Regions from separate parts of the Chryseobacterium arthrosphaerae genome, predicted to be linked through region 1. Evidence: riboswitches for the same ligand, from Rfam matches in the RefSeq annotation. Region 1 holds a riboswitch; each other region holds the start of a gene.

What was found. Region 1 has a riboswitch for cobalamin ahead of BBI00_RS01260 (T9SS type A sorting domain-containing protein). Riboswitches for the same ligand answer to the same signal wherever they lie in the genome.
Region 2: another riboswitch for cobalamin. It lies ahead of BBI00_RS11275 (TonB-dependent receptor plug domain-containing protein); the one in region 1 lies ahead of BBI00_RS01260 (T9SS type A sorting domain-containing protein).
Region 3: another riboswitch for cobalamin. It lies ahead of BBI00_RS18185 (TonB-dependent receptor plug domain-containing protein); the one in region 1 lies ahead of BBI00_RS01260 (T9SS type A sorting domain-containing protein).

The regions. Positions count from the first base shown of each region.
Region 1 is NZ_MAYG01000001.1:277,226-285,429, reverse strand. It holds gene BBI00_RS01295 (BT_3928 family protein) at 1-800, shown strand, start outside; gene BBI00_RS01290 (TerB family tellurite resistance protein) at 883-1,233, shown strand; gene BBI00_RS01285 (S9 family peptidase) at 1,258-3,384, shown strand; gene BBI00_RS01280 (hypothetical protein) at 3,388-3,792, shown strand; gene tpiA (triose-phosphate isomerase) at 3,806-4,567, shown strand; gene BBI00_RS01270 (hypothetical protein) at 4,582-4,881, shown strand; gene BBI00_RS01265 (esterase-like activity of phytase family protein) at 4,929-6,197, opposite strand; cobalamin riboswitch at 6,456-6,643, shown strand; gene BBI00_RS01260 (T9SS type A sorting domain-containing protein) at 6,715-7,827, shown strand; gene clpP (ATP-dependent Clp endopeptidase proteolytic subunit ClpP) at 8,025-8,204, opposite strand, start outside.
Region 2 is NZ_MAYG01000001.1:2,505,214-2,513,417, forward strand. It holds gene BBI00_RS11265 (CCA tRNA nucleotidyltransferase) at 1-90, shown strand, start outside; gene BBI00_RS11270 (hypothetical protein) at 249-1,319, opposite strand; gene BBI00_RS11275 (TonB-dependent receptor plug domain-containing protein) at 1,337-3,178, opposite strand; cobalamin riboswitch at 3,212-3,387, opposite strand; gene BBI00_RS11280 (T9SS type A sorting domain-containing protein) at 3,522-4,835, opposite strand; gene BBI00_RS11285 (helix-turn-helix domain-containing protein) at 5,048-6,643, shown strand; gene BBI00_RS11290 (tetratricopeptide repeat protein) at 6,640-7,767, shown strand; gene pafA (alkaline phosphatase PafA) at 7,826-8,204, opposite strand, start outside.
Region 3 is NZ_MAYG01000012.1:631,028-639,231, reverse strand. It holds gene BBI00_RS18205 (T9SS type A sorting domain-containing protein) at 1-129, shown strand, start outside; gene BBI00_RS18200 (DUF5074 domain-containing protein) at 265-2,523, opposite strand; gene BBI00_RS18195 (cell surface protein) at 2,560-3,753, opposite strand; gene BBI00_RS18190 (YncE family protein) at 3,768-4,901, opposite strand; gene BBI00_RS18185 (TonB-dependent receptor plug domain-containing protein) at 4,898-6,862, opposite strand; cobalamin riboswitch at 7,047-7,231, opposite strand; gene BBI00_RS18180 (transporter) at 7,483-8,204, opposite strand, start outside.

The DNA.
Region 1 (8,204 bases):
GCGGATGTTTCGGCGATGCGATCAAATTCACACCATGGCAGAGCTTTTTCAAAGATGTGGCTCTTTTAGCAGGGCTTATCCTTCTGTTTGTAATGTATAGAAAAGAGTTCCGTAAAAAGGACGAATACGGAGTGAGCAGAAAAGAGTCTTCCAGCAAATTGAAATATGCTCTTCTGGGTATTTTTTCATTGGTCATGATTTACATTATGGCTCAGGGCATTATGCATGAACCGATCATTGATTTCCGTGATTACAAAATAGGAACCGACATCAGAGGAGAAAAGCTGAAAATAAGTAAAAACCCTTCTGAATATAAGACCTTTTATTCTCTGAAAAATCAGAAAACCGGGGAAGTTATCAGAATCAATCAGGATGATTATATCAAAGAAACAAAATACTGGGAAGAAGGATCGCCATGGAAAATTGAAGAAGGAAAAAATGAATCTGTACTGACGAAAGAAGGTTACAAATCTGAGATCGTAAAATTTAAAATTGAAAATCCTTCAGGAATGGAACTTACGGAAGAGATCATTAATGCGCCAAAAGCCGTATTGGTTTTTTCCTACCATCCAAAAGAGGTTCCGGCTGAACTGCTTCAAAAAGTGGAGGCCAAAGTAAACACGCAGAAAGGAGCATTAATCTATGGAATTTCTACAGACCCGAATACTTTTAAAACAATCAAAAATGCCATGATGGACGGAACTGCCATCAAAACAATAGCAAGAAGCAACCCGTTTGTTCTGATCCTGGAAAAGGGTAAAATCATTGACAAGCAGCCTGCTAAAGATTACGTTAAATAATACCGGAACAAAGGCCGGAATATCAATATCAATCCACAGAGCTGATCATCAACGTTAAACACTAAACTTAATTATAATACTTATGCAAAAATCAAATAAATCAATCGCCGGTTATCACTTACTAATGATCCTTTCTTCTGTAGACGGAGAGTTTGCTCCTGAGGAAGGAATGCTTGTACAGCAATATCTGGCCGATGAATTCCCGTTCAGGATGAATCTTGACAATGAGCTTGAAACCCTGGCTCTTTTACAGCCTGAAGAATGGAAAGACCATTTTGAGTTTCATGCAAGATGCTTCCACGAAGATTCTACCGAAGATGAGCGTGTAAAATTTGCAGAATTTGCAAAATCGCTGATCAAAGCAGATCATAAGGTAACGGATGAAGAGCATACATTTTACATTCTTCTTAAAAACCTATGGGGTTTGTCATAAAACCTCAATTCTAATAAAAAAACCATGAAAAAAATTTATCTAGGATTATTAGTAATGAGTGCATCTACATTTCAGTCTCAGCAATTTCCAAACCTGAAGGCTCCTGTTGCAGAAAAGCAGGAACACATTAGAGAAATCCACGGCGATAAGGTCAATGATCCTTATTACTGGATGATTGATTATTTTAAAAAAGGAAAAGACTCTACCAAAGTCGTTGACTATTTAAAGGCCGAAAATTCCTATTGGGAAGGTATGATGAAAGATACTGAACCTTTCAGAGAGAAGCTGTTCCAGGAAATGAAGGCCAGAATCAAGGAAAAGGATGAGTCTGTGCCTGTTTTCAAAAACGGTTATCATTACTACAGCCGTACAGAAGCAGGAAAACAGTATTTTAAATATTGTAGAAAAAAAGGCAGCCTTACTGCTCCGGAAGAAGTACTTCTGGATGTAGACAAGATGGCGGAAGGACATCCTTATTATGCCGCAGCAGGCTTCAGCATAAGCCCTGACAATACTAAAATGATCTACGGAGTGGATGATGTTTCGAGAAGGCAGTACAAGCTATTCTTAAAAGATCTTTCTACCGGAAAAACAACTGATCTCGGGATAAAAAATACAACAGGTTCTGCAACATGGGCCAACGATAACAAAACAATTTTCTATACCTCCAAAAATCCTGAAACCCTTTTAACGGAAAAGATCTTCAGACATACACTGGGAACAGATTCCGCAAAAGATGTTCTGGTATATGAGGAAAAGGATAAAACCAACTATATTGGTGTAGGAAAGACCAAAAACAACAAGTTTATCCTGATCGAATCCAGTGCTACCACTTCTTCTGAAACAAGGTATCTGGATGCCAATGATCCCAATGGAAACTTCAAAGTTTTCCAGCCCAGAATAAAGAACGTATTGTATAACGTGACTTCTCTGGAAGATAAATTTTTGGTAACGACCAATAAGGATGCCCTCAACTTCAAAGTGGTGGAGGTTCCTTTGGATAAAACCGGCATCGAAAACTGGAAAGATTTTATCCCGCACAGAAAAGATGTGCTGATGGAGGATGTTTCTGCATTCAAAAACTATCTTGTTTTCAGCGAAAGACAGAACGGACTGACCCAGCTGGTGATCTATGACAGACAAACAGGAAAAAAAGAGTTCCTGAAGTTTGATGAAGCCGCTTATACGGTTTATCCGTCAGCAAATCCTGAATACAATACTGATAATTTCCGTTTCGGATATACTTCCATGATTACTCCAGGTTCTCAGTATGAACAGGATTTAAAGACCGGAAAAAGAACATTATTAAAGCAGCAGGAAGTTCTGGGAGGGTATCAGAAAGACGATTATACCACTGAAAGGCTTTTTGCCACTGCAAAGGACGGTACCAGAATTCCGATTTCCATTGTTTATAAAAAAGGGTTTAAAAAGGATGGTAAAAATCCATTGCTTCTTTATGCATACGGCTCCTACGGAAGTTCTATGGATGCAACTTTCAGCAGTAACAGGCTGAGTCTTCTCGACAGAGGTTTTGCCTATGCTATTGCTCATATCCGTGGCGGACAGGAAATGGGCAGACAATGGTATGAGGACGGTAAAATGATGAAAAAGAAAAATACGTTTACCGATTTCATTGATGCCGGAGAATATCTGGTAAAAGAAAAATATACCTCTCCAAAGCATCTGTATGCCCAGGGAGGAAGTGCCGGCGGATTACTGATGGGTGCCATAGCCAATATGAGCCCTGAGCTGTGGAACGGAGTGATCTCTCAGGTACCTTTCGTAGATGTTGTCAATACCATGCTGGATACAAGTATTCCGCTTACGACCAATGAATATGACGAATGGGGAAATCCGAATAATAAAGAGGCCTATTTCTATATGAAATCTTATTCGCCCTACGAAAATATAGAAAAGAAAAACTATCCTAACCTACTGGTAACAACAGGTCTTCATGATTCTCAGGTACAGTATTTCGAGCCTGCAAAATGGGTGGCGAAACTGAGAGATATGAAAACGGATAAAAATGTATTATTGCTAAAAACCGATATGGACTACGGTCATGGCGGTGCTTCCGGAAGGTTTGATTACCTGAAGGATATCGCATTGGTATATGCATTCATGTTTAAACTGGAAGGAATTAATAAATAATCTATGAAAAAATTACTTGTTTTATCCCTGTTTTCTATAGCAGCAGGGTTAACAGCTCAAAAAAAGGAATATGATCCAAAAGTCATGGGATGTTACAAAGGCTCTGAAGTCAATCAGCAGATGGAAGGAGTTTCAAAATATTGGGTATCATGCAGGCTGGAAAAAGGTAAAAGCATTCTGATGTTTGTTGCCATCAACGCAGACGGCAGTGTGGTACAGGAAACGGAAAACGGCAGCTGGTGGACTCAAAACGGGAAATATTATGAACTTCATAAAACAGATAATGTGACAGACATTTATAATTATGAAGTACTGGCTAATGGTGATGTGAAATTTCAATCTGTCGAAATGATGGGAAAAAAGGACAACACCTATGTTTTTACTGACACAAAAATAAACGAAGATTAAATAAGAAATAATTATGAGAAGAAAAATAGTTGCAGGCAACTGGAAAATGAACAAAAATGTAATTGATGCACAACAATTGATGATTCAGTTACTAAGCTATAAAAACAACACTTCTACCAACTGCGAGGTTTGGATCGCTCCCCCGTCTCTGTATCTGATGATGGCCAAAGATATCTTTGAAAAGGATGAGATCGGAGTATTTTCCCAGGATATGAGCGAGCATGAAAGCGGTGCTTACACCGGAGAAATTTCTGCAGATATGTTAGAGTCTATCGACGCAACAGGTTCACTGATCGGTCACTCTGAGAGAAGACAATACCACGGTGAAACAGATGCCCAGTGTAACAAAAAGATTAAGCTGGCATTGGATAAGGGGCTTATTCCTGTCTATTGTAACGGGGAAACTCTTGATCAAAGAAAGGCCGGACAGCACCTTGAAGTGGTAAAAAGCCAGACAGAAGAAGCTCTTTTCACTCTTTCTGCTGAAGAGATCAGAAAAGTGGTAATCGCCTACGAACCGGTTTGGGCTATCGGAACCGGAGAAACGGCAACACCGGAGCAGGCTCAGGAAATTCATGCACACATCAGAAATATTATTGCGGCAAAATACGGTCAGGAAACGGCAGATGAAGTTTCAATCCTTTACGGTGGATCTGTAAAGCCGGACAATGCAAAAGAGATCTTCTCCCAGCCTGATATTGACGGAGGGCTTATTGGAGGTGCTGCTTTAAAATTAGAAGACTTCTCGAAGATCATTGAAGCTTTTAACTCATAAAGACTTTCCATCGGATGAACATAAAAAGATTCAGTATAATATTCTTCGGACTTCTTTTATTTGATTTGATTTATGTCTTTATCTATGATCAGTTTATGATAGGTTTAAAGCCTGAGTTCCTGAATTATCCATTGGCCCTGATCAAGGTTCTGGCGCTATTTCCGGCAGTTCTGTTTAATAAATCGCTGCCCTTCTATGCTCTTATCCCCACTTATCAGGCGATATTGATATTTATAGGGAACGTTTTGGTACAGGCATTTTTAATGTACAGATTCCTCTTTGGAGGAGTAAGAAATAAAAAAGACTATCAATAAAAAACGGCGGAATCTTCGATTCCGCCGTTTCCGTTAAAAAAATCTAATTATTGAATATCGACTACATACATTGTTCCTTTATCCACCTTTCCTGTTTTAGGCAGAATTTTTGCTTTGGGATTTCCGTTTCCATCATCTACAACTCCGAAATCATCATCATTGAAAACCGCCAGTTTATTGTTTCCTAAATAAACAATTCCTTCAAATTTATCATGCTCATACCCTAACTTTTTAACCAGATCCACGGCCAGGGTTTTGGAAACAGGTTTTATTCCGGCATTGGTAATTTCATCCCATGAGCATTGCTCCAGAGCCTTTCCGTTTATTTCTTTTCCGTTCACAGCATTGATGTCAGTCCCGTTTACATCTGTGGCATTGGCAAGGTTGATTCTGTATACTTTTTTGATTCCTCCCTGTGAACCGAAATTTCCATCCCTTTCGATCACTAAAAATTCAGTATTGCTCAGTGCGGTAATATCACAAACGGAATCGGAAGCTCCACCATCCTGTTTATATAGAAACTGTCTGGTCTGCCCGGTACTGATATCAAATGTCACAATTCTTATCAGGGTTGTATTGGTTGCCAACGCTTTAGTAGGGACAAACATCATCGATTGCATGGTACCTACCAGGGTTTTTCCATCCGGTGTCATACAAAGACCTTCCATTCCTCTGTTGGCTCTTCTTTTGGCTAAAACTGCAGGTAATTTTCTCGGGCCTGTATTTACCCCAACCGGACTTATTCTTTCCAGTTCAATCCCGTCAGCATTGTAATGTACAATATGAGGGCCATATTCGTCAGAAACCCAGAATGTACCATCCGGTGCAGCAACAATACTTTCACTGTCCAATCCGTATTTATCCGTACCCAGAACATTTCCGGAAGCATCATAAGGAACTTCTCCTGTACTGCCCATTCCCACAGGGTTCGGAAGCCCAGTAATAGGCTGTCCTCCCGGGTTTTTAAGTTTAATATATTTAATAACCTCCACATTCCCGTCTGCATTGATCTTAAAATGCATAATGGTTGGCGTGAAATTGGGTGTCAGGAATTTTTTTCCGTTCAGATAATCAGTATTCGGGCCACGGTCTGTAATCACATAAAATTCTCCTTTTCGGGTAGGATGTGCCGCCGCTCCTGAACCAAACCCACCATTGATCACGTCTACTCCATTGATTGTTGCCAATTTGGTAAAAGGAAATTCCTGGGGAAGTCTTGAGTAATTGATATCAGTATCCGGATTGTTTACCGTATCATTGTCGTTACATGATGCCAATGCAGCCAGCATCAAAACAGATAAAAGTAACTTTTTCATATTTTCTTTTATGGCTGCGAAAGTATAAATTGATTATAAACTGATCTTGAATACAATGATAATTGTACTTTAACAATAGAGCCTGCAAAATGAATTCAACATCAACAATAATAACCGGTATCAGAATCCGGAAATAAAAACACAATATCAAATTCCTTATTAATTTAAAAAATACAGCACTATAAATGCTTATTATAATTTTCTACAACAGGAAACGGATCAATAATTCACAAAAGGAGTACCAAAAATTTATATGATATATTTGCGGCGTTTTAAGGTTGAACACTGTTCATTAATAGGGAATCAAGTGAGAATATTATTCAATTCTTGAGCTGTACCCGCAACTGTAAACCGTTTCACCTCTAGCATTTTTGCCACTGGATCAATTTCCGGGAAGGCTGCTAAAGGATGTGAGCCAGGAGACCTGCCTTAGGACACTGTTTAAAATCCGGGGAACAAAGACAGGTTCTTTTTTCTGCCATAAGTTTCGGGAATAAAACTTTAATTTAATAATATCATGAGAAAAATCTATTTTTTTTTCTTACTGCTTTGTATGCAGTTGTTGTCGGCCCAGTTTACAGAAAACGACATTAAATTCTGGGTAGGAACCGGTTCTAAAAAGGCTTATTTCATTGCCGATTTCAATGACGATACAACCCCCAATTCTTATGCATGGGGATATCGCTTTGATGCTGATAATTTAAAAGCAGAAGATATGATGAATGCTATTATATCAGCAGAACCTAACATGGAAGCTGATATTTTATCAGGGTTTCTCTACAGCTTCAAATACAACCACCATACTCCAGGTACTAATGATTCCTGGATACCCTGGATAGGTTCAGATGCAGAAAATATGTCGAATAACAATAATGGTGCAGGTTATGTTGATTTAATAGACGGATTATGGTTTGGTATTAAATATGGTCTGGATGATATGGATATTCCCCCATCCACCCCTGTCCCTGCCTATAGTTCCCAATGGTATACCTCATCTCAGATCACCAACTGGATCGGAACCGGAACTCATAAAAGCCTTGTCGTTATTGATTTCGGGACAGATAATGCTAACGGCAATGCGCATTCTTTCGTTTTTGGGATCAAATACAACGGTACATTAACCGCTGAGCAGGCTCTACAGTTAATTCAGGCCCAGGCTCCGTATTTTAATTTTACCACAGCTAACAGTCAAATTTCCACCCTGTCATTAAACAGCTTTACCGGAAATTCTTCAGGAACTGACAGCTGGAAAGTATACAAAGGAAAAGATTTATCAAGCTGGCAAACGAAGGATAATCTGTCTCAGGTTCAACTGGCAAACAACGATTGGCTTGGACTGAGCTTTGGAGAAAGAAGACCTTTCACGCCTGCAGAAGCAGCTGATGCAATGCTGGGAGTTTCGGATGTGAATAAGAAAAAATTCAGTATTTATCCTAATCCCGCCAGTGATGTTATTCAGATCGAAACCACTGAAAAGCTTAAGGAGGTGAATATTTATTCTGTAACAGGACAGAAAGTGATGACTTCCCAGATGACTAAAATTGATATTCAATCATTACAGACAGGAATTTATTTCGTTGAGATTAAAACAAATGATCGTTCTACGATACATAAAATTGTTAAAAAATAGGAAATCAGTGTTGTAGCTTTCCCATATTCTGATAATGCAATACCAGCCGGATTCCTACGGAATGACCCAATTGAAATAATGGTTTACCCCAAATGGTCATTCCGTAGGAATCTAAACCTTTAATAACAGAATCAAAATTTTGCAGATCATAAAAAAACCGCACCAGATGGGTGCGGTTTCTGTGATTTTACAATCAATTATTTTTTCTCAGCTGCTCTCTGAAGTACCTCATCTACCATTCCGTAGCCTTTAGCTTCTTCAGAAGTCATCCAGTAATCTCTGTCAGAAGATTTTTCAACCCAATCGTAGGTCTGGCCTGAGTGGTGCGCGATGATTTCATATAGCTCCTGCTTCAGTTTCAACATCTCTCTAAGGTT
Region 2 (8,204 bases), 2.2 Mb from region 1:
GCAATTCTGGAAGGTGAGATTCCTAATGAAAAGAAAGAAGCTACGAAATTTGTGATTGCTGAAGCAGAAAAACTGGGATTAACAATTTAATCTTTATTGAATATAATAATAGCCCGGCGGGATGTTCCATCCCGCCGGGCTATTTGTTTCTAGTAGAAACAAAGCCGGCCGGTTTCGAAGAAACCGGCCGGAAAAAAACACAAATGATGAAAAAAAATAAAAAATTATATATCGCCTAAGCGTTGTTTTTAATTTTTATAGAATCCATTAGTTCCGATTCCTGCAGTGAAATTTCTTAATAAATTACCGTTAACAGCATCATAAACATTTACTTTACCATCTGTTGTATAGTTTGCATCCGCTGCAAAAATTTTACCGTCAATTACATTAAATCCATAAACATCACCTACAGCCGTTGCAACAGGTTTTACCGGAATAGTTGAAGATCCGATAGTCATTGCATAGATCTTATTTGTATTGGTGATAAAATAAAATCTATCATTATCAGCGCTAAGCTTTTGTACTTTTGGTATTGCCGTCAAAGTTGTTGTTTCATAAGTTCCATTGGCGGTGTTAATTTTATAAATGAATGAATTAGTATCACCCGAAACCAGTACATAAGCATTTCCTTTATATGAAATAAGGTCTCTGATAATTCCTTCATTGGGAAGATTTACTGTTTGGCTGATTACATTTGTAGAAGGATTTACAATAGTAACAGTATATCCCGTTGGAATCGCATTCCAGTTGGCATCGTAGCCTACACCATCGGATTGTACTACAATGCTGCCATTTGCTTCAACTACTTTTTCAGCAGCATTTGTAAGATCAATACTTTTTACGAAAGAGTTATCTGAAATATTATAAATATTAAGTTTTCTCTTATGTGTATCAAAATTACTATTAGTTACATAATATTGTTTTCCTGAAAAAGCAATATATCTTGCTCCGTCAAGGTTTGAGGTTACAGTAGTCTGCTTCTTGAATGTATAGCGATCTACAATGTCAATTTTATTCGGGATATTAGAAACCAAATAAGCACGGTCTCCATTGAAACCTATACTTTGAAGTACCTTCCCTAATGGCTCATTATTATTATTTACGCCATAGATCTTATTAAATACCGTTGCAAGATTATTGCTGATATAAGAAACTTCAGAAGTTGTCGTTGTAAACCCACCTTCGTTGGAAATAATCACTCCGGAGTCAAATCTAAGTGTTCCGTCAATTGTTTCTTCAAAACTACTGTCAGTGCTACATGAAACGTTGAAAAGTAACATGGAAGCAGCTACAAGAGATAAAATTTTTCTAATATTCATATGTAAATTAATTTATTCTAAAAATTGATATTTAAATTGATACTGTAATTTCTTTTAGGTAACGGATAAGAAAGCATTGTATAATATGTTTCATTAAGAATATTATTAACTTTAAATCCTATCGTATAATTTTTAAAAACAGTTGCTTCTACCCCGGCATTCAGTACAAAATAGGGAGTGAGAGCATAAGCTTTTGTCTCATTAGAGTCGGTATAAGTTGATCCGTTAAACATCCCCTGCACATATAATTTCATAAAATCATAATGATAATCTATATTTCCGGTAAATTTATGTAAGGGAACATACATCAATTGCTTTTGAATATCGAGATCTGTTGACCTGGTATAGGAATATCCCAGATTAGATTTCAAAATATGCTTTCCAAACTGTTTTTCTAATTCCAACTGAGTTTCCAGTCCATATGCTTCCACTCTATTAGTATTGGAAGCAGCATAATATCCGGCAGGAGTTTGGAGCCAACGGATCATATCCTGAATTTTCATATAATAAGGAGCTACAGAAAGTTTAAAGACTCCCATTTTAAAAAGGTTTCTCAACTCAAATTGATAAGAGGTTTCAGGTTTTAAATCTTTATTTCCTCCCAGAGCCCAATACAAATCATTAAATGAAGGCGCTCTGAAATTTCTTGAAACATTTAATTCCAGCTCATACCATTTTGCTGTATTCCATTTTCCTGAGAAAGAAAATAAAGTTGGCGAACTTATGTCTTCAACAAAATCTTTTTTAATTCCAGCTTCAAAACGTAAATCCTTTGTTGGGAAATAACGAAGTAAGGCCGAAACAGCCCCTGCATTCCTACTAATATCTCCAATTCCTGAACTCCCCTCTCCTTTTCCTTTATTGGTCTGAAATTCACCAATAATATTGATATTCCATTTTGAATTTAGAAAATAATTGAAATCGTTTTTTAAAATATAGTTTTTTCCTGTTCCTCCACTACTTGCAGGCTTGCCAAGAGTACCAAAATATTGAAAATTCTCTTCTGTGTAAGCAGCCCTGAATGAATTACTGAATTTTGTATTATTCCAATCCCATGAAACAAGACTCCGAAGATTCTGAGTTTCATACTTTGTTTTATTTTCCAGATCTCCGAAATGAACAGGATAATGTTGTTTTCCATCAAAAATCTCTGATATCCAGGAAACCTGATGTTTCGGAGCTATCTTATAGGCAACTGCTATATTAATATTAGTATTATAATACTGTCCATTATCATTGTTATAAATTTTTCTGTAATCTTCCTCAACTGTATAATCGTTTTTACTTATCGAGTGATTTCCCGAAACCTTAAAACTGAACTTATCATTACTGTAAGAACCTTTCACAAAGTTATTATAGGTATTAAAAGATGCTACCTCAGAAAATAGGGCCCCGTGAAAACCTTTATTAAAATCAAGGGTATTATTGAGGTGAATACTCCCGCCAATGGCTCCGCTGCCGTAGATAACACTCCCTCCGCCAGCTTTTATTCCGATCTGGTCATAGCCGAACGCAGCAATATTATTGATATCTCCCTGTCCTAAAAAATTAGAGTTGATATTAATGCCGTTCCATACAAAAGCAGTCTGCTGAGCAGTAGTTCCTCTGAAAGATGGAGAAGAAACCGCTCCACGGCCATTTTCTTTAATATAAACCTGAGATTGAAATCTGAGAAGTTCGGAAAGGTTGGTTGAGTTTTTTTCAACTTCTTCTGCTGAGATGGTTTTTACAGGATGAAAGAGCTTCACTCTGCTCATCTGATTGTCGAAAACATAAATAGTATCTATGGTCTTCTCCTGTGCTAAAAGAAAACAGCCATAAGACGAAAAAAACAGTACTAAAGATCTTTTTATACCCATATTCTTTTACTTTTCCTCCGAAAGCAATATGTTTTTTAAATTATAATTCCGGCAGGTCTCCTGACTTTCGCTTTCTGCACCTTCCCGTTTTCACAGTGGTTTTTTACAGAAATTTTTATTGCGATCTACAGTTGCGGGGACAGTCCGGGAGTTACACCCGATTCCCTTTTCATTCCAAAATACTGGAAACCAAAATTTTTGCAAAGATAGTTTTTTATATGTATTGGACAAAAACCAGACATATCGCCCAAAGCACTATGTTTTTCCGACATATATACAAAAGAGCAGCTGCTCTCATTACTGAAAACAGCTGTTCATACCACTACTTGTATTTAATATGAAATTATTTTTTGATGAATTTATAAGTCTGCTGTTTTCCTCTTTTTACCGAATATTGAAGAATATAATCCCCATTGGATAAAGATGATACATCAATACGGTCTTCTACAGCATCATATGATTTTACTTTTTGTCCTGCCATATTATATATTTCCGCCTTTTCAATTTTTTCTGTTCCCTTGAAATACAGGATATCAGCAACAGGATTAGGATAAATACTTATTGTATTTTTATCTTTTAATAGTTCTTTGGTAGACAGGTAGCTGGTAAGATCCAGATAAAAAGCAACCATCTGATTGGAAGAATCGGTCCCCATACCTGCAATTTTCTTTCCGTCCTGGGAAATGGCAAGAGGCAGCCCCATCGTTACCCCGTTGGTATTAATACCTAATCCTACTGCATAATCATTAAGATTAATACGTCCGCTTTCCGATGTCCAGATAAAACCTTCTCCTGACATTGGCGGTGCTCCGAATGCCCTGTAATAGCCAATGACTTTTGTACCGTCTGCAGAAATTCCTGTAGCGCCTCCTTTGAAGAAGAATGAGGCATTGGGATGCGTTATATAAGTAAGCCCGTTTGTAGCATTCCAGACATAGGGATTAGGGTTTCCGGCTCCTATAATCGTGTTTCCGTCCGCAGAAATGCCCCCTGCTTCACCTACGTTATTCCCGTTACCATCTGTAATGAAGGTCTCGGCTCCATCTACCCATTTTGCACCGCTTCTTGTTCCTGTTGGTTCATCCTGCCATCCTACAATCACCATTCCGTTGGCACTTATGGCATTTGCCCTTGAACTTCTTCCCGGTACTATACTTCCCAGGTCTACCATTCCGCCGGTTTCATCCCATTTCACGGCATGTGCATTGGCTGCAGTAAGAAAGCCCAGCCCTACAATCGTATTTCCGTCCGTTGACATTCCCCATGTAGAGCTTACACTCCCATCCCAGCCGGTAGGTACAAGGCCTCCCCTGTTTACCCATGTGGAAGTTGCTATATCATAAGTTGATATTTCATTAAATCCTGTTGCGGTATTGGTAACTGAAGAGGCTATTTTCTTTCCGTCATTAGAAACAACGGTTCTTCCTGCAGCCGGATATCCGTTGGAGATCATTCCTATCTGTTCAAGTCCTCCGGCGGCAGTCCATTTATATATTCCGCCGGCACTGGTATGCATACTCACGATTCCACTGTCAGAAACTGAGCCTACATTATAATTTCCCAAGCCCATTACCGTAAGCTGTGCTTCCGCAATATTAAAATTAAGAAAGAAATAAGCCGCCAATACTTTCATTGACATTTTGTAAATTTTTCTCATATATTATTATATTTAGTATTTGAAATTATTGAAAACAATATTAATCTTATATTTACCAAAATAAAAGAATTTGACTTTCACAATTCATGAATTTCAAAAGAATTAAAAACATAAAACACTGATAACAAACGACATAAAAACAATCCGTTTTGAAGACAGATTTCAGAAGAATCATTCAAAAAAAATTAAAAAGCAATATATTATCCGTAAAAATGACTGAAAGTAGTAGACGGGTTTTAGGGTTGCTGTTTATATTGTATTCCATCGTCATCAATGGACAATCCGGTCCCGACTTCAATATTCTGGCAGATAAGGCCTTCCAGAAACTCTATCAGAATCCTGACGACTGCATCAGCTATTCACAGGGGCTTCTTGTAAGTGATCAGGGAACGGAGCATAAAATAATACTTCAGAACATCATTTCGCAAGCTTTTGCCATGAAAGGTGACTACGTACAGTCTGTCAATATTTATTCTCAAAAAGAAGATGCCGGTCTGAAGAAAGATCTTTCTTATTTCTTACAGGTTTTTGGAGATTACAGCCTTGCAGATCAATATCAGAATCTGGGATTGTATAGCCAGTCAAAGAAAATTATTACGGCCCTTTTATCTGATTCCAGGCTACTGAAAAGTACGGATCCGAAATTAAAAACAACAGCTGCCAAGCTTTTCCAATTGCAGGCTATCAACTTTGGAATCAATAAAAATTATCGTGCAGGATTGGAAAATCTTGCTAAAAGCGATCAATACCTGAACCATCATGACGAAGAGAGCAGGATCATTAGGATTGAAAACAATATCTTCCGTTCTTCCTATCTGATGAGACAAAATAACCCGGAAGACTCTAAACAGCTCATAGAACATGTGATTTCAGATCTTGAACAAAGGAAAAACTCTCCTTTCCTTCTCAGTTTAGCCTATGAAAGCTTATCCCGGTATTATTTTTTAAAACAGGATTATAAAACATCAGCTGAAAAACTGGAAACCGGACTCTCATTGATCGAAAAACTTCCTTTCAACAATTTAAAAATAAAAATCTATGAATCTCTTTCAAGGAATTATTTTGCTCTCCATGACGATGTGAAGTATCACCAATACAATAAATCCTATACTGATCTGAAGACCCAGAACGATGCTCATACAAGAGAAGGAATACGGTATATTGTAAAACTCATGGAAACCAATCAGAACAAAAACCTTGAATTTCAGAAGCAGAATTACTTAGGATCACTTTGGTTCTTCATCCTTACCTTACTTTTGATCATCATTGGATTGCTGGTCTTTTTTCTGATCATCAGAAACAAAAATAAAGACTTAAAAAAGCAATTTGATTTTTTTGAAAAGCAGAGCCAACTGAAACAGAAAAACAACTCTGTAACAAACAGTTCAACAGAAAAGGCTGAAGTGCTGGAAAAAGTCCAGGGTAAAGACTCCGGCAAAATTTCAAAGGAAAAAGAGGAAGAAATTCTCCGTAAACTCGAGGAATTCGAACAGTCTGACCGTTATCTGAACAAAAGTATGTCACTTTCCGCACTTTCTTCTCAAATGGAGATCAATACCAAATACCTTTCGGAAGTCATTAATACCAGCAAAGGAAAGAATTTCAACGGGTATATTAATGAATTAAGAATCAATCATATTGCTCACCTTCTGAGGACAGAACCGTCGTTTCTTAATTATAAAGTAAGTTATCTGGCTGAATATTCGGGATTTTCATCGCACAGTGCCTTTACTACGGTTTTCAAATCAGTTACCGGAATGTCTCCCAATGCCTATATTCAGGAAATCAGCAAAAACAAAACATCATGAAGCATGTCTTTACAATAATTGCCTGCCTTTGCTTTTGTATCTTTATGAAGGCGCAACCTGGCGGAAATAATACCGTTATAAAAAAAGCCCGTCTTGAAATTTATGATAACCCTGACAACGCCATACGGATCGGAAAAAATTTATTAAAAAAGAACAATGATGTCAACGCTTCCATTGAAATATATATCCTGCTTTCAACGGCCAATATTGCCAAGAGGGACTTTAATGAATCCTTGAAATACATTTTAAAAGCTAAAGAACTTTCACAAAAAATAAATGATCCTAAAAAGCAGGCCAGCGTTCTGGTGATGGTTGCTATACAGTATCAGCAAATGGAACTTTTCAGCAAAAGCCTTGAAACCCTGAATGAAGCGGATCAGTATCTGGCTAAGATTCCGGAGAAAACACCGGAAAAGTACATAGAAACAGCCACAAGCTATGCCATAAGAGGAATGATCTATAAAAGCCAGTCGAATTCTGAAATTGCCCTGGAAAAATTTTTGATCTCAATAGCCAATTTCGAAAAGGTACCTGTAAAGACAACTACTTATTCCAATATGAGTGTTGTGTATTATAATATTGGTTACTGCTATCTCAACCTGGATCAGATTGATAAGGCACAACAGGCATTTGTACAATCCATCAGTTATGCCCGGAAAAACCATGCTAAAAGTCTGGAAGCATTTGCCCTGAAAGGAATGGCGGAAGTACACAAACAGAAACGTGAAAACCAGACAGCGCTGGATCTTCTGCTAAAGGCTGAAAACCTCAGCAGAAATACCGGCGATATTATCCTCAATGAAGGAATTTATAAGGAAATGGCAGATAATTATCTGGCAATGGGAAAACAGGACCTGTACCAGTTTTATAATAAGAAATACTTTGAGATGCACTTCAAAAGGAAGCAAAATGAACTGGCTTCCATTAATCAGTCTATAGATAACTATAATAAAGAAAGTGCTGTAAAAAGCAAAAAACTGAAATCTTATTACCGCTCTGTGAAAATTATTGCCGGTATTACCGGAATCCTGATCATCAGTGTTTTGTTATATTTTATTTTGAAAATAAGAAAACAAAACAGGACCTATCAAAAGGATATACAGCAAATGATCCGCACACTATAGCATCTAAATAAAAAGACATTCCCGCAGGAATGTCTTTTTTGTATCGTTTATATTCAATTTACTGACCCATAACTTCCGTGATAGGATTTCCTACACTTCCGCTTGGGAACTGAATTTTCAGTAAAGAAGAGACAGTAGGGGCAATATCAGTCATATGATAAGCCTTGTTACTTTCTCCCTGCTTCACCCCCCATCCCATGAAGATCAAAGGAATGTGTGAATCGTAAGAGTTCCATACGCTGTGCGTAGTTCCTGTTTTCGAATATGGAGGAAGCATAGAATCATGAGAGATCAGCTGGATATCCCCGCTTCTCTGTCTGTTGATTCCATTGATAATTCTTTGTTTGATCGGTTCCGGAATGCTTGATTCCTGTACTTTATCTACAGAAACGGCATAGAGAACGGTAGGATCTTTTTCAAGCTCTTTTACAGTGTAA
Region 3 (8,204 bases), on a different contig from region 1:
GGAAAAGAGGTATTCCGCACCCAACTCAAATCCAATACATTTGAGACCAGACAGCCGGATGGTGTTTACATTATGAATCTTAAGACGAAAGAAGGCAAAACCTACTCCAGAAAAATTATTATTAAATAAACGAGAGACCTGAACCGGCAGACTTAAAAGTCTGCCGGTTTCATTTAGAATATGTACCTACCCATTTTTACAATAAAACGCCCCGGCCAATGTATTGGCCGGGGCTATATAAAATAAGATAAGTGGTGTTTATAATTATTTTTTAATCAGTTTCTGCTGATATACCGCTTTATCAGTTACCGCTTTCAGGATATACATTCCTTTTGGCAGCATACTCATATTGACCTGGCCGTTGTTCAGCGGTGCATTAACTGTTCTGCCTGAAGCATCATAAATGGAAACGTTCTGGATTTTCTCCTGTGTTTTGATATAAAGTATATCGATAACCGGATTCGGATAGATACTGAATTCAAGTTTTTTAACTTCAGCAGTAGCTAAAGTAGATGTCGTACTGTTCACGGTAAGCGTTTTCTCCACAATCTTACCATTTGAATTAAAGCTAAGCACAATATCAGATGTTCCTGAAGCAAGTGGCGACAGAACCAGTTCATCATCAGTATTAATCACAGCAGAAACTACCGCAGGATTGCTGTTTGATCTGATCGATTTTACAACTGATATTTCCATATTATCTGCATCTGAAACTATGGATTTCAAATCAATGCTTGTAGTACTTCCGGCTGTAACCTGCGAAGGCAGAGTATTGCTTACAACAGGAACCGAATTATTGGTAAAAACTGCTATGGAAGGGAACCAATAGTAATCATTCAAAACTTTGGTGTTGGTAAGAGTGCCTGACATATTGTAGGTATGAATCCAGTTTTTCTGAAAGTGAGCCCCATATCCGCTTTCCGTTGTATTCAAAACAAGTTCTCCGGTAGCAGGATTTACACGAAGTGCCGCACCATAAGGAATTTGCTTATACTGACCTGTCTGTCCCGGAATAGCGGCAAAGTTTTCATTAAATGTTTTAGCCGTAACATCAAATCTTACAATCTGTGATCCTGAAGCCCATGCGCTTACTGAATTGATCCAGTATAAAGCATTTTCTTTATTACTTGCTGTAAACCTGCCTGCATTCCATGCACCCCAATCTCCGAAATATTTGGTGGTAGGAATATTATACTCCTGTGTGGCAAAAGTAGTGGGATTGATATTGACAAGCTTCTGTTCCTGAATTCCCCAGACACTTCCATCTTTAGCCTGAACAACGGAGTAGAAACCTCCGGCAATAGTACTTACTACAGTATCCGTATTGGGGTTAATCACCAAAATTCCCACATTTTGTTTTACTGCAAATACATATTGTGAGGTACGGATCATATTTCCTATCTGACCGCTGCCTCCTGTTCCGGCAATCAGAGTACCTACCTGCATATTGTCGATATTAAAGAGTACGATTCCGGTAGAAGTACCGATATATCCTTTATGTTCGTTCACTCCTACAAATGATCTTCCGTCACCACCTCCAATATTGTTGAAACCAGCAATTTTCTGCATGGTCTGAGCATTGGCAACTACCAATCTCCCACCAGGGGTATATTGGGTATCTCCTCCGTCAGCAGCCTGTTTGGATACAAAATAGAATTTGTCTCCGTAGATCGTTCCATATTGCGTGGTTGCTCCGAAAGCCTGGTTATTGTTTACATTGCTGTATACACGGTAATTGATCTGCCCATTATTGTCGATGAAGTTTACAGAACCGTTGGTATGGCCAAACCATTCTTCATTCACCAAAAAATATCCGTTGGTAAAGTTGGTGGCAGTTACATATGGGGAAACCGGAGTAATTGTTGATGAAACCGGAGTTTCATTGAATCCGACGTTAAAATTCCAGACATCCCATGAGCCATTTTCCAATGTACGTGAAGAAGCCCCTACATTAGAATATCCAAAATCTGCATCGGCAGGATTTTTTACCCAGTAAGACCAGTATCCGTTGACAGTCCATCCGGATTGCCAGTGATCATTTGCGGCATCCATAATTGTGTAGCTGTCAAAATCATATGCCGTTGTATTTACAAAACCATTCACCGGATACAGGGGATAAGTGGTATTCCCGCTTTTGATCAGTGCATTGGTATTCTGCCCGTTCAGGTCAAAACCTATTCCTCCGACCGCTGATCCGAATTGCGTTCCCTGATAAAGCAGTGTAAATAATCTGTGATCTGCTTTGGCAATAGCTTTCAGCATATCTTCTCCTGTGGCATTTCCATCCCATTTAAATCCCCATACCAGAGCATCAGGATTCTTACTGTCATTCCACTGTACCACAAAAGCAGCCTGGTTCGATCCTGAACCTACCCAATACTGAATATCAGAAAAACTGATCGTAGTGGTATTCAGCTTACTGATCCCTGAAATATCATTTCGGGGCACACCCTGAACTTTTATCTGTGCATTTGATAAACATGCAAACAGAAAAAGTATGATAAAAACATAAAACTTTTTCATTTTCTATTAAATTAAATAAATTGTATTGTTGAATTATTATTTGAGATGTAAATCATACGCTCCCGCAACTTCTGTGGAAACTTCACCCAGCCAGCCGGCTTCCTGGTTGACTCCGGTATATATTTTCATAAAATCGATACCCGGAAGTTTCACATACCTTCCACTGCTGTCTACAGCCCAGGAAATATCGATATTGGAGGCCTCATCGTTATTCGGTGCATTATCTGCATATCCGAATTCATATGATTTTCCTACCCAATAGGATCCGTCACCGTTCTGATCATAAAAATTGTTGGCCAGCCTGGTCCCCGAAAAGCTGTAAGAAGGATCTGCGAACCATAAAGGATAATAGCTCTGTGCGTGAAATGTATTTTTTGTTTTAAAGCCCTTATTCCCGAGGTTATCGGTCCATTTGATATATTCCACATCGGTCTGCCAGAATTCGCTTCCGGGGACCGGAGGTTTGTTTTCATCGGGCTTATAATAGGTAATGCTGTAATTTTTTACGGTTGTGTTTTTGAAATATTCACTACCGGCAATTTCGTACCATTCATCATTATCGGGTTTACCGTTTTTGTTTCTGTCGTAGGCCACCATAATGATTCCCGGTTCACAGGATCCTGAACGCGGCTCACTGGCATCATTTCCAAAGAATGCATTGCCAAGAACCTTAAAGTCTCTTCCATTAAGATTCGGAACAGTATGATCAAAACCGAAAACAACGTATCCGCCATAGCCTCCCAGACTGATCATGGTAGAGTTCCCTCCCACCAGAGATTCGTTCGCTTTCTGAAGCATATTGGCAGCAGTATTCCCGGGAGTATATTCGGGGATTTCATTCATAAACTGTCCTACAGCAGGCCGAAAATCCAATACTTTGGCAATATATTTACTGTAAGGTACTTTTTCTTTGGTAACGACTATTTTAGAATGGTAAACCTGTTCGTTTCCTTTATTATTGATTTTTAAAGTCAGAGGATAGGCATTTGCCTTCGGGCTGATAAACTCAAGCGCTGAACTCTGGGAGATAACAGAATCATTGATGCTCCATGTAACGGATCCTGAAGCATTGGTAGGAATGGTCAGAACTTTTAACCGCTCAATAGAATAGGAATCATCGAGTCCGCTAAATGTAAACTCGTCCTCATCATTATGCTTACAGGCTGTCACTCCTGCAAGAAGGCATGATAAAACCCCGATTTTTAAATAAGTAAAGGTATTTCTTCTCATTTCTTAAAATTTGATTATTTGTATAAAAAAGCGAAGTGGGCAGGAATATTCCCTCCTTCTGTCTTCCATCTGAAATGCCCGTTTTTATCAAAGCAATACACAAAACCCATGGATACGTAATTTCTGGCATCCGTTATATAGATATCTTCTGTGATTGGGTTAACTGCGATTCCGTAAGGTGTTTTAATCGCATTCTCGTATTCCTGATCAAAAATGTGGTTGGCAATAATCTCTTCGGTTTTCACGTCTATGATCCCGAAGGTTTTTTTATAGCTGTGGGTATTGTAATTGAATTCATTTCCGTAGAAATAAAGTTTATCATTCACAATCGTCATTTCGCTTACTGCGAGATGGAAGTCCTTTTTCACCATTCCTGTTGCGGCGTCTACCAGATATAAACTGGAAGGAACTGTATAATAATCTCCTCTTGAACTCACATACAGATCCCCATAATTGTCTTTCTTAATGTGATGAAGATTGATGGCAACATCTATTTTCCGGATTTCCGTAAAACTGTTTAAATCTATTACAGAAATGGTATTATCATAATCGGGAGCTTTATAGCCTCCGGAATTGGCAACAAATAATTGATTCCCTACGATTTCCATATCTTCGGGCTGATATCCTACGACAACTTCACGCTGAATAGCAAGAGAAGCGGTATCAATTTCCACTACTTTTCCCTTAGGGGCTTTGGGATTGATCGCTACAGGTCCTGCATAGCTGCTGGCATAGGCTTTTCCGTCTTTGAAGGCTAAATACCTGCAGTTCTGCAACGGAATGGAAGTAATTCGTTTAGCCGTTCTGGCATCCAGTACTTCAATTTTGTTGGAAACATTGACGACAATATACAGTTTGCTGCCGTAGACTTTGATATCATTTCCTACATCCCCCAGCTCTTTCACTACATTCGGGTTGATTTCCGCATAGATATTCCTGTAATAGGTTCCTTTGGTATAATCGAAAAAGTCAAGGGTACATTTATTACTTCCCATATTCCCTTCATTCAACATGTAGAATCCTTTTATTGCGGTATTTTCTGAAGGTAATCCTTCTACCACTTCCTGACGTACGATGATATCATCGGTACGGCATGAAGTAAGAAAAGCCAATACAAGAAATAAAAAATAAAAGTTTAGTTTTCTCATAGGGTGAAGTTTAGAATAAGTTTAAAATTTCTTCCGGGCATCGGATAGTTGATCACTACATCATAGTATTGATTGAAGATATTATTCATCTCCAGGCTCACTTTAAACTGATGATTTGCCCAGTTGAATTTCTTCTGAACAGACAGATCATGGGTATACCAGGGCTGCACATAATTGTACTGAATATTATCCTGGTTCACATCATACCGTTTCCCCACATAGATGGCACTGTAATTGAAACTCCAGTCTTTATAGTCTGCCATAAGGCTGAATGATCCGTTATGCCATGGCGTATAAGGAATCTGATTACGGTAGAACGTATCTTCCGGATCGCTCATATCTCTCGCACTTTGATACGTGTAGGAAAGTAACGGTCTCAATCTTACTTTTCCAAGCTGCATTTCAGTCTGGACGTTCACATCTGCTCCCATGATCTCCACCAGCCCAAGATTCATCATCAGCCAGCGGAACATACTTCCATTGGGAGCCGCTACAATTTTATCCTGTACTTTATTGTAGTAGCCGTCAACTTTAGCATAAAAGAATTTGAAGAAACTGTTGATGTTATAGTTCTTTCTATAGGTAAACCCTACATCATACTGACTGGTAAATTCCGGTCTCAGGTACGTATTTCCGATATTGGTATAATAAAGATCATTGAAGGTTGGCAGTCTGAAAATCTTTTTATAAAAAGCCCTAAGGGTAAGCTCAGGAATAATCTCAGGCTGATAGCTCATAAATACAGCAGGCGTCCATTCTCTTCTGTCTCCGGGTCTTTTGTTCTTTTCTACTTCTTCAAAAGTGAATGTTCCCAAAAGGCTTCCCAGAATTTTAAACCTGTTCCACTGGTATGTGGTTGCCAAGGCTACTAATGTTGTATAACGGGTAGGATAAGAGAAATTGTCCAGATTGGCATCCAGATTATTGTACTGGAAATCTCCGTTCAGACTGACATCCCAATTCGGAGTGATAGAATAGATATTGGAAGAAGAAAGATATACTTCCCTTTGAATATAGACATTATCCGTATAAATGATAGATTGCGAACGAACGGTATCCATGAAATGGGTATAATCGTAGGCAAATTTTGCTTTCAGCTGGGTTTCAAATTTTGGGAACAGCTTTTTTCTCAGATGGGCCTGTACGAAATAATTTTCATCCGAAAGTCTTGCTCCCCGGCCTCCAAAGCGCCCATTAACAATAGGTGCAGGCATTCCACGGTCTGAAATATACCCGTACCCTCTTACATTCCAGCTTCCGTTATTGAATATTCCATTGACAGAAGTTTCAAAACGTTTGGCTTTAATATCCGAATCCTGTCTCCTGGCAATTGTATCATAAGCCTGCTGCCCGTCAGGGTATTTTTTGGCGTAACGGAATCTGTAAATTCCGTCACTTTGCATAAATTCTCCGCTGAAACTTGAGGAAATCCTGTCTGAGATTTTCTGTTCCAGGCGGAATGAAGGGTTGAAAAGATCTATGGAAGCACTTTTTGCCCTTATGACCAGATTTGTTTTCCTGTTTCCTTTGAATACAGGTGTTTTAGGCTGCAGATAGATTGATCCTGATGAACCGAAATCTTTTGCGGGTTGAAAAATTTCACTTTTCTGCCCGTTGTACAGCGATATTTCTTCCAGGTCATCCAACGAATACCTTCCCAGGTCAACAAGGCCATTTTGTGCATTCCCCAGTTGGATCCCATCATAGAATACGCCCACATGCTGGCTTCCCATGCTGCGGATGTTGATGGTTTTTAAGCCTCCGATACCTCCATAGTCTTTGATCTGGACTCCTGAAAAATACCGCAGCGCATCCGCTACAGAATGACTGTTAAGCCTTTCAAGTTCTTCTCCCTGTAGGATTTGAGCAGGAATAATTTCTTTAAAATTCTTTTTGTAGAGACTGATAACCTTAATGGTCTCTGCATCCAGAGTGTCTTTTTTCTTTGTTTGGGAAAACAAAAAGTGAGAGGTTAACACCGAAGCGGTGAAAACAATTTTATGAAATTGAGATGTAATCAGTTTTGCCACCATTAGCTCATTCAGGGATAATGATGACGCTAATGGATATAAGAACGCAACGACAAAGCACAGCAGTCACTGCACAGAATCATTGGTGTCCTAAGCTTTATTCCACGAAAGCGTCAAACGTTTAATTTTTCTGGCAGGTCTTCTGACTTACTCCATTTTTGAAATCCTTCCCATTAAAAAACAGTGGATATATTCTTCAAAAACTTTGGTGCGGAGCTTACAGCAGCGGGTCTGTCCCGGATTTTCACCGGATTCCCTTTTAAGAGCTTTTTACGGCTCACCAAACTCCGGCAAAGATAGAAAATTATTGCTATATCCTGTTATCAACAAAATGATTTACAATATTATATATCAGAAGGCTGTAAAAAACGGTTTTAATAAAGAAATAAAACGATGAAAATCACTGTCTGCACCGGTCATTATATTTAACTTTATGCCCCAATCAGAAAGAAGGCTGCCCCAATAATGAAACAGCCTTTTGTATCAGTCATCAATGTTCAGATTCTTTACTCTTTCATTCATGACAGGAAAAATGTTTTTTACAAGATCCGTTATATTCCAATATTCAGGAACACGCTGAACCTTGATTTTGCCTCAATGTCTCCTCCGGCAAGATGGGTATATAACGGGAGCATCACTTCACTTCCCAGGCTGAACCTTTTATAAGAGGCTTCAAATCCCAGTTTTCCATATAATGCACTTCCTGCAGTATTGGGCAAGCCTTCCCCAAACTGTTTATTCTGTGCATACACTTCCCCCTGAAGCCCGGTTTTAGCAGAAAATATGGTTTTTTCATTTCCTGAGAGCTGATAGAAACCGGTGGCTGCATAATTCCATTGGTTTCCGAAGCGGTAATGTTTTTTGTTTTCAGTTTTAATGGTGTAATCGGTATTGATCAATACGGCTATTTTATTTTTTTGAAATTTATAGTTCAAAGCTGCCTGATAATCCCAGCTGCCTGTTCCCAACTGAAAGCTCGGGTTGACGCCTGATATTCCTTTTTCATCAAATTTACCCAGAGGCACTTTCACGCCGAGGCCTCCGCTCAGTTGATGGAAATTATCCCCTGACTTCACCAGCCTGTAAATTCCCATCAGATTCAGGTCACCGATTCCATTGATTCTGATATCGCCCTGCGTGGTCTTTTTTTCGTGAAAATGAAATGGCAGACTGGCATATACACTCAGTTTTTCCGTCACCGGAATTTTACCCCAGATCTGCAGTGTATTGAAATACTGATCCTGAGTGAGGTCTTTGACAAATAAATTCTCTT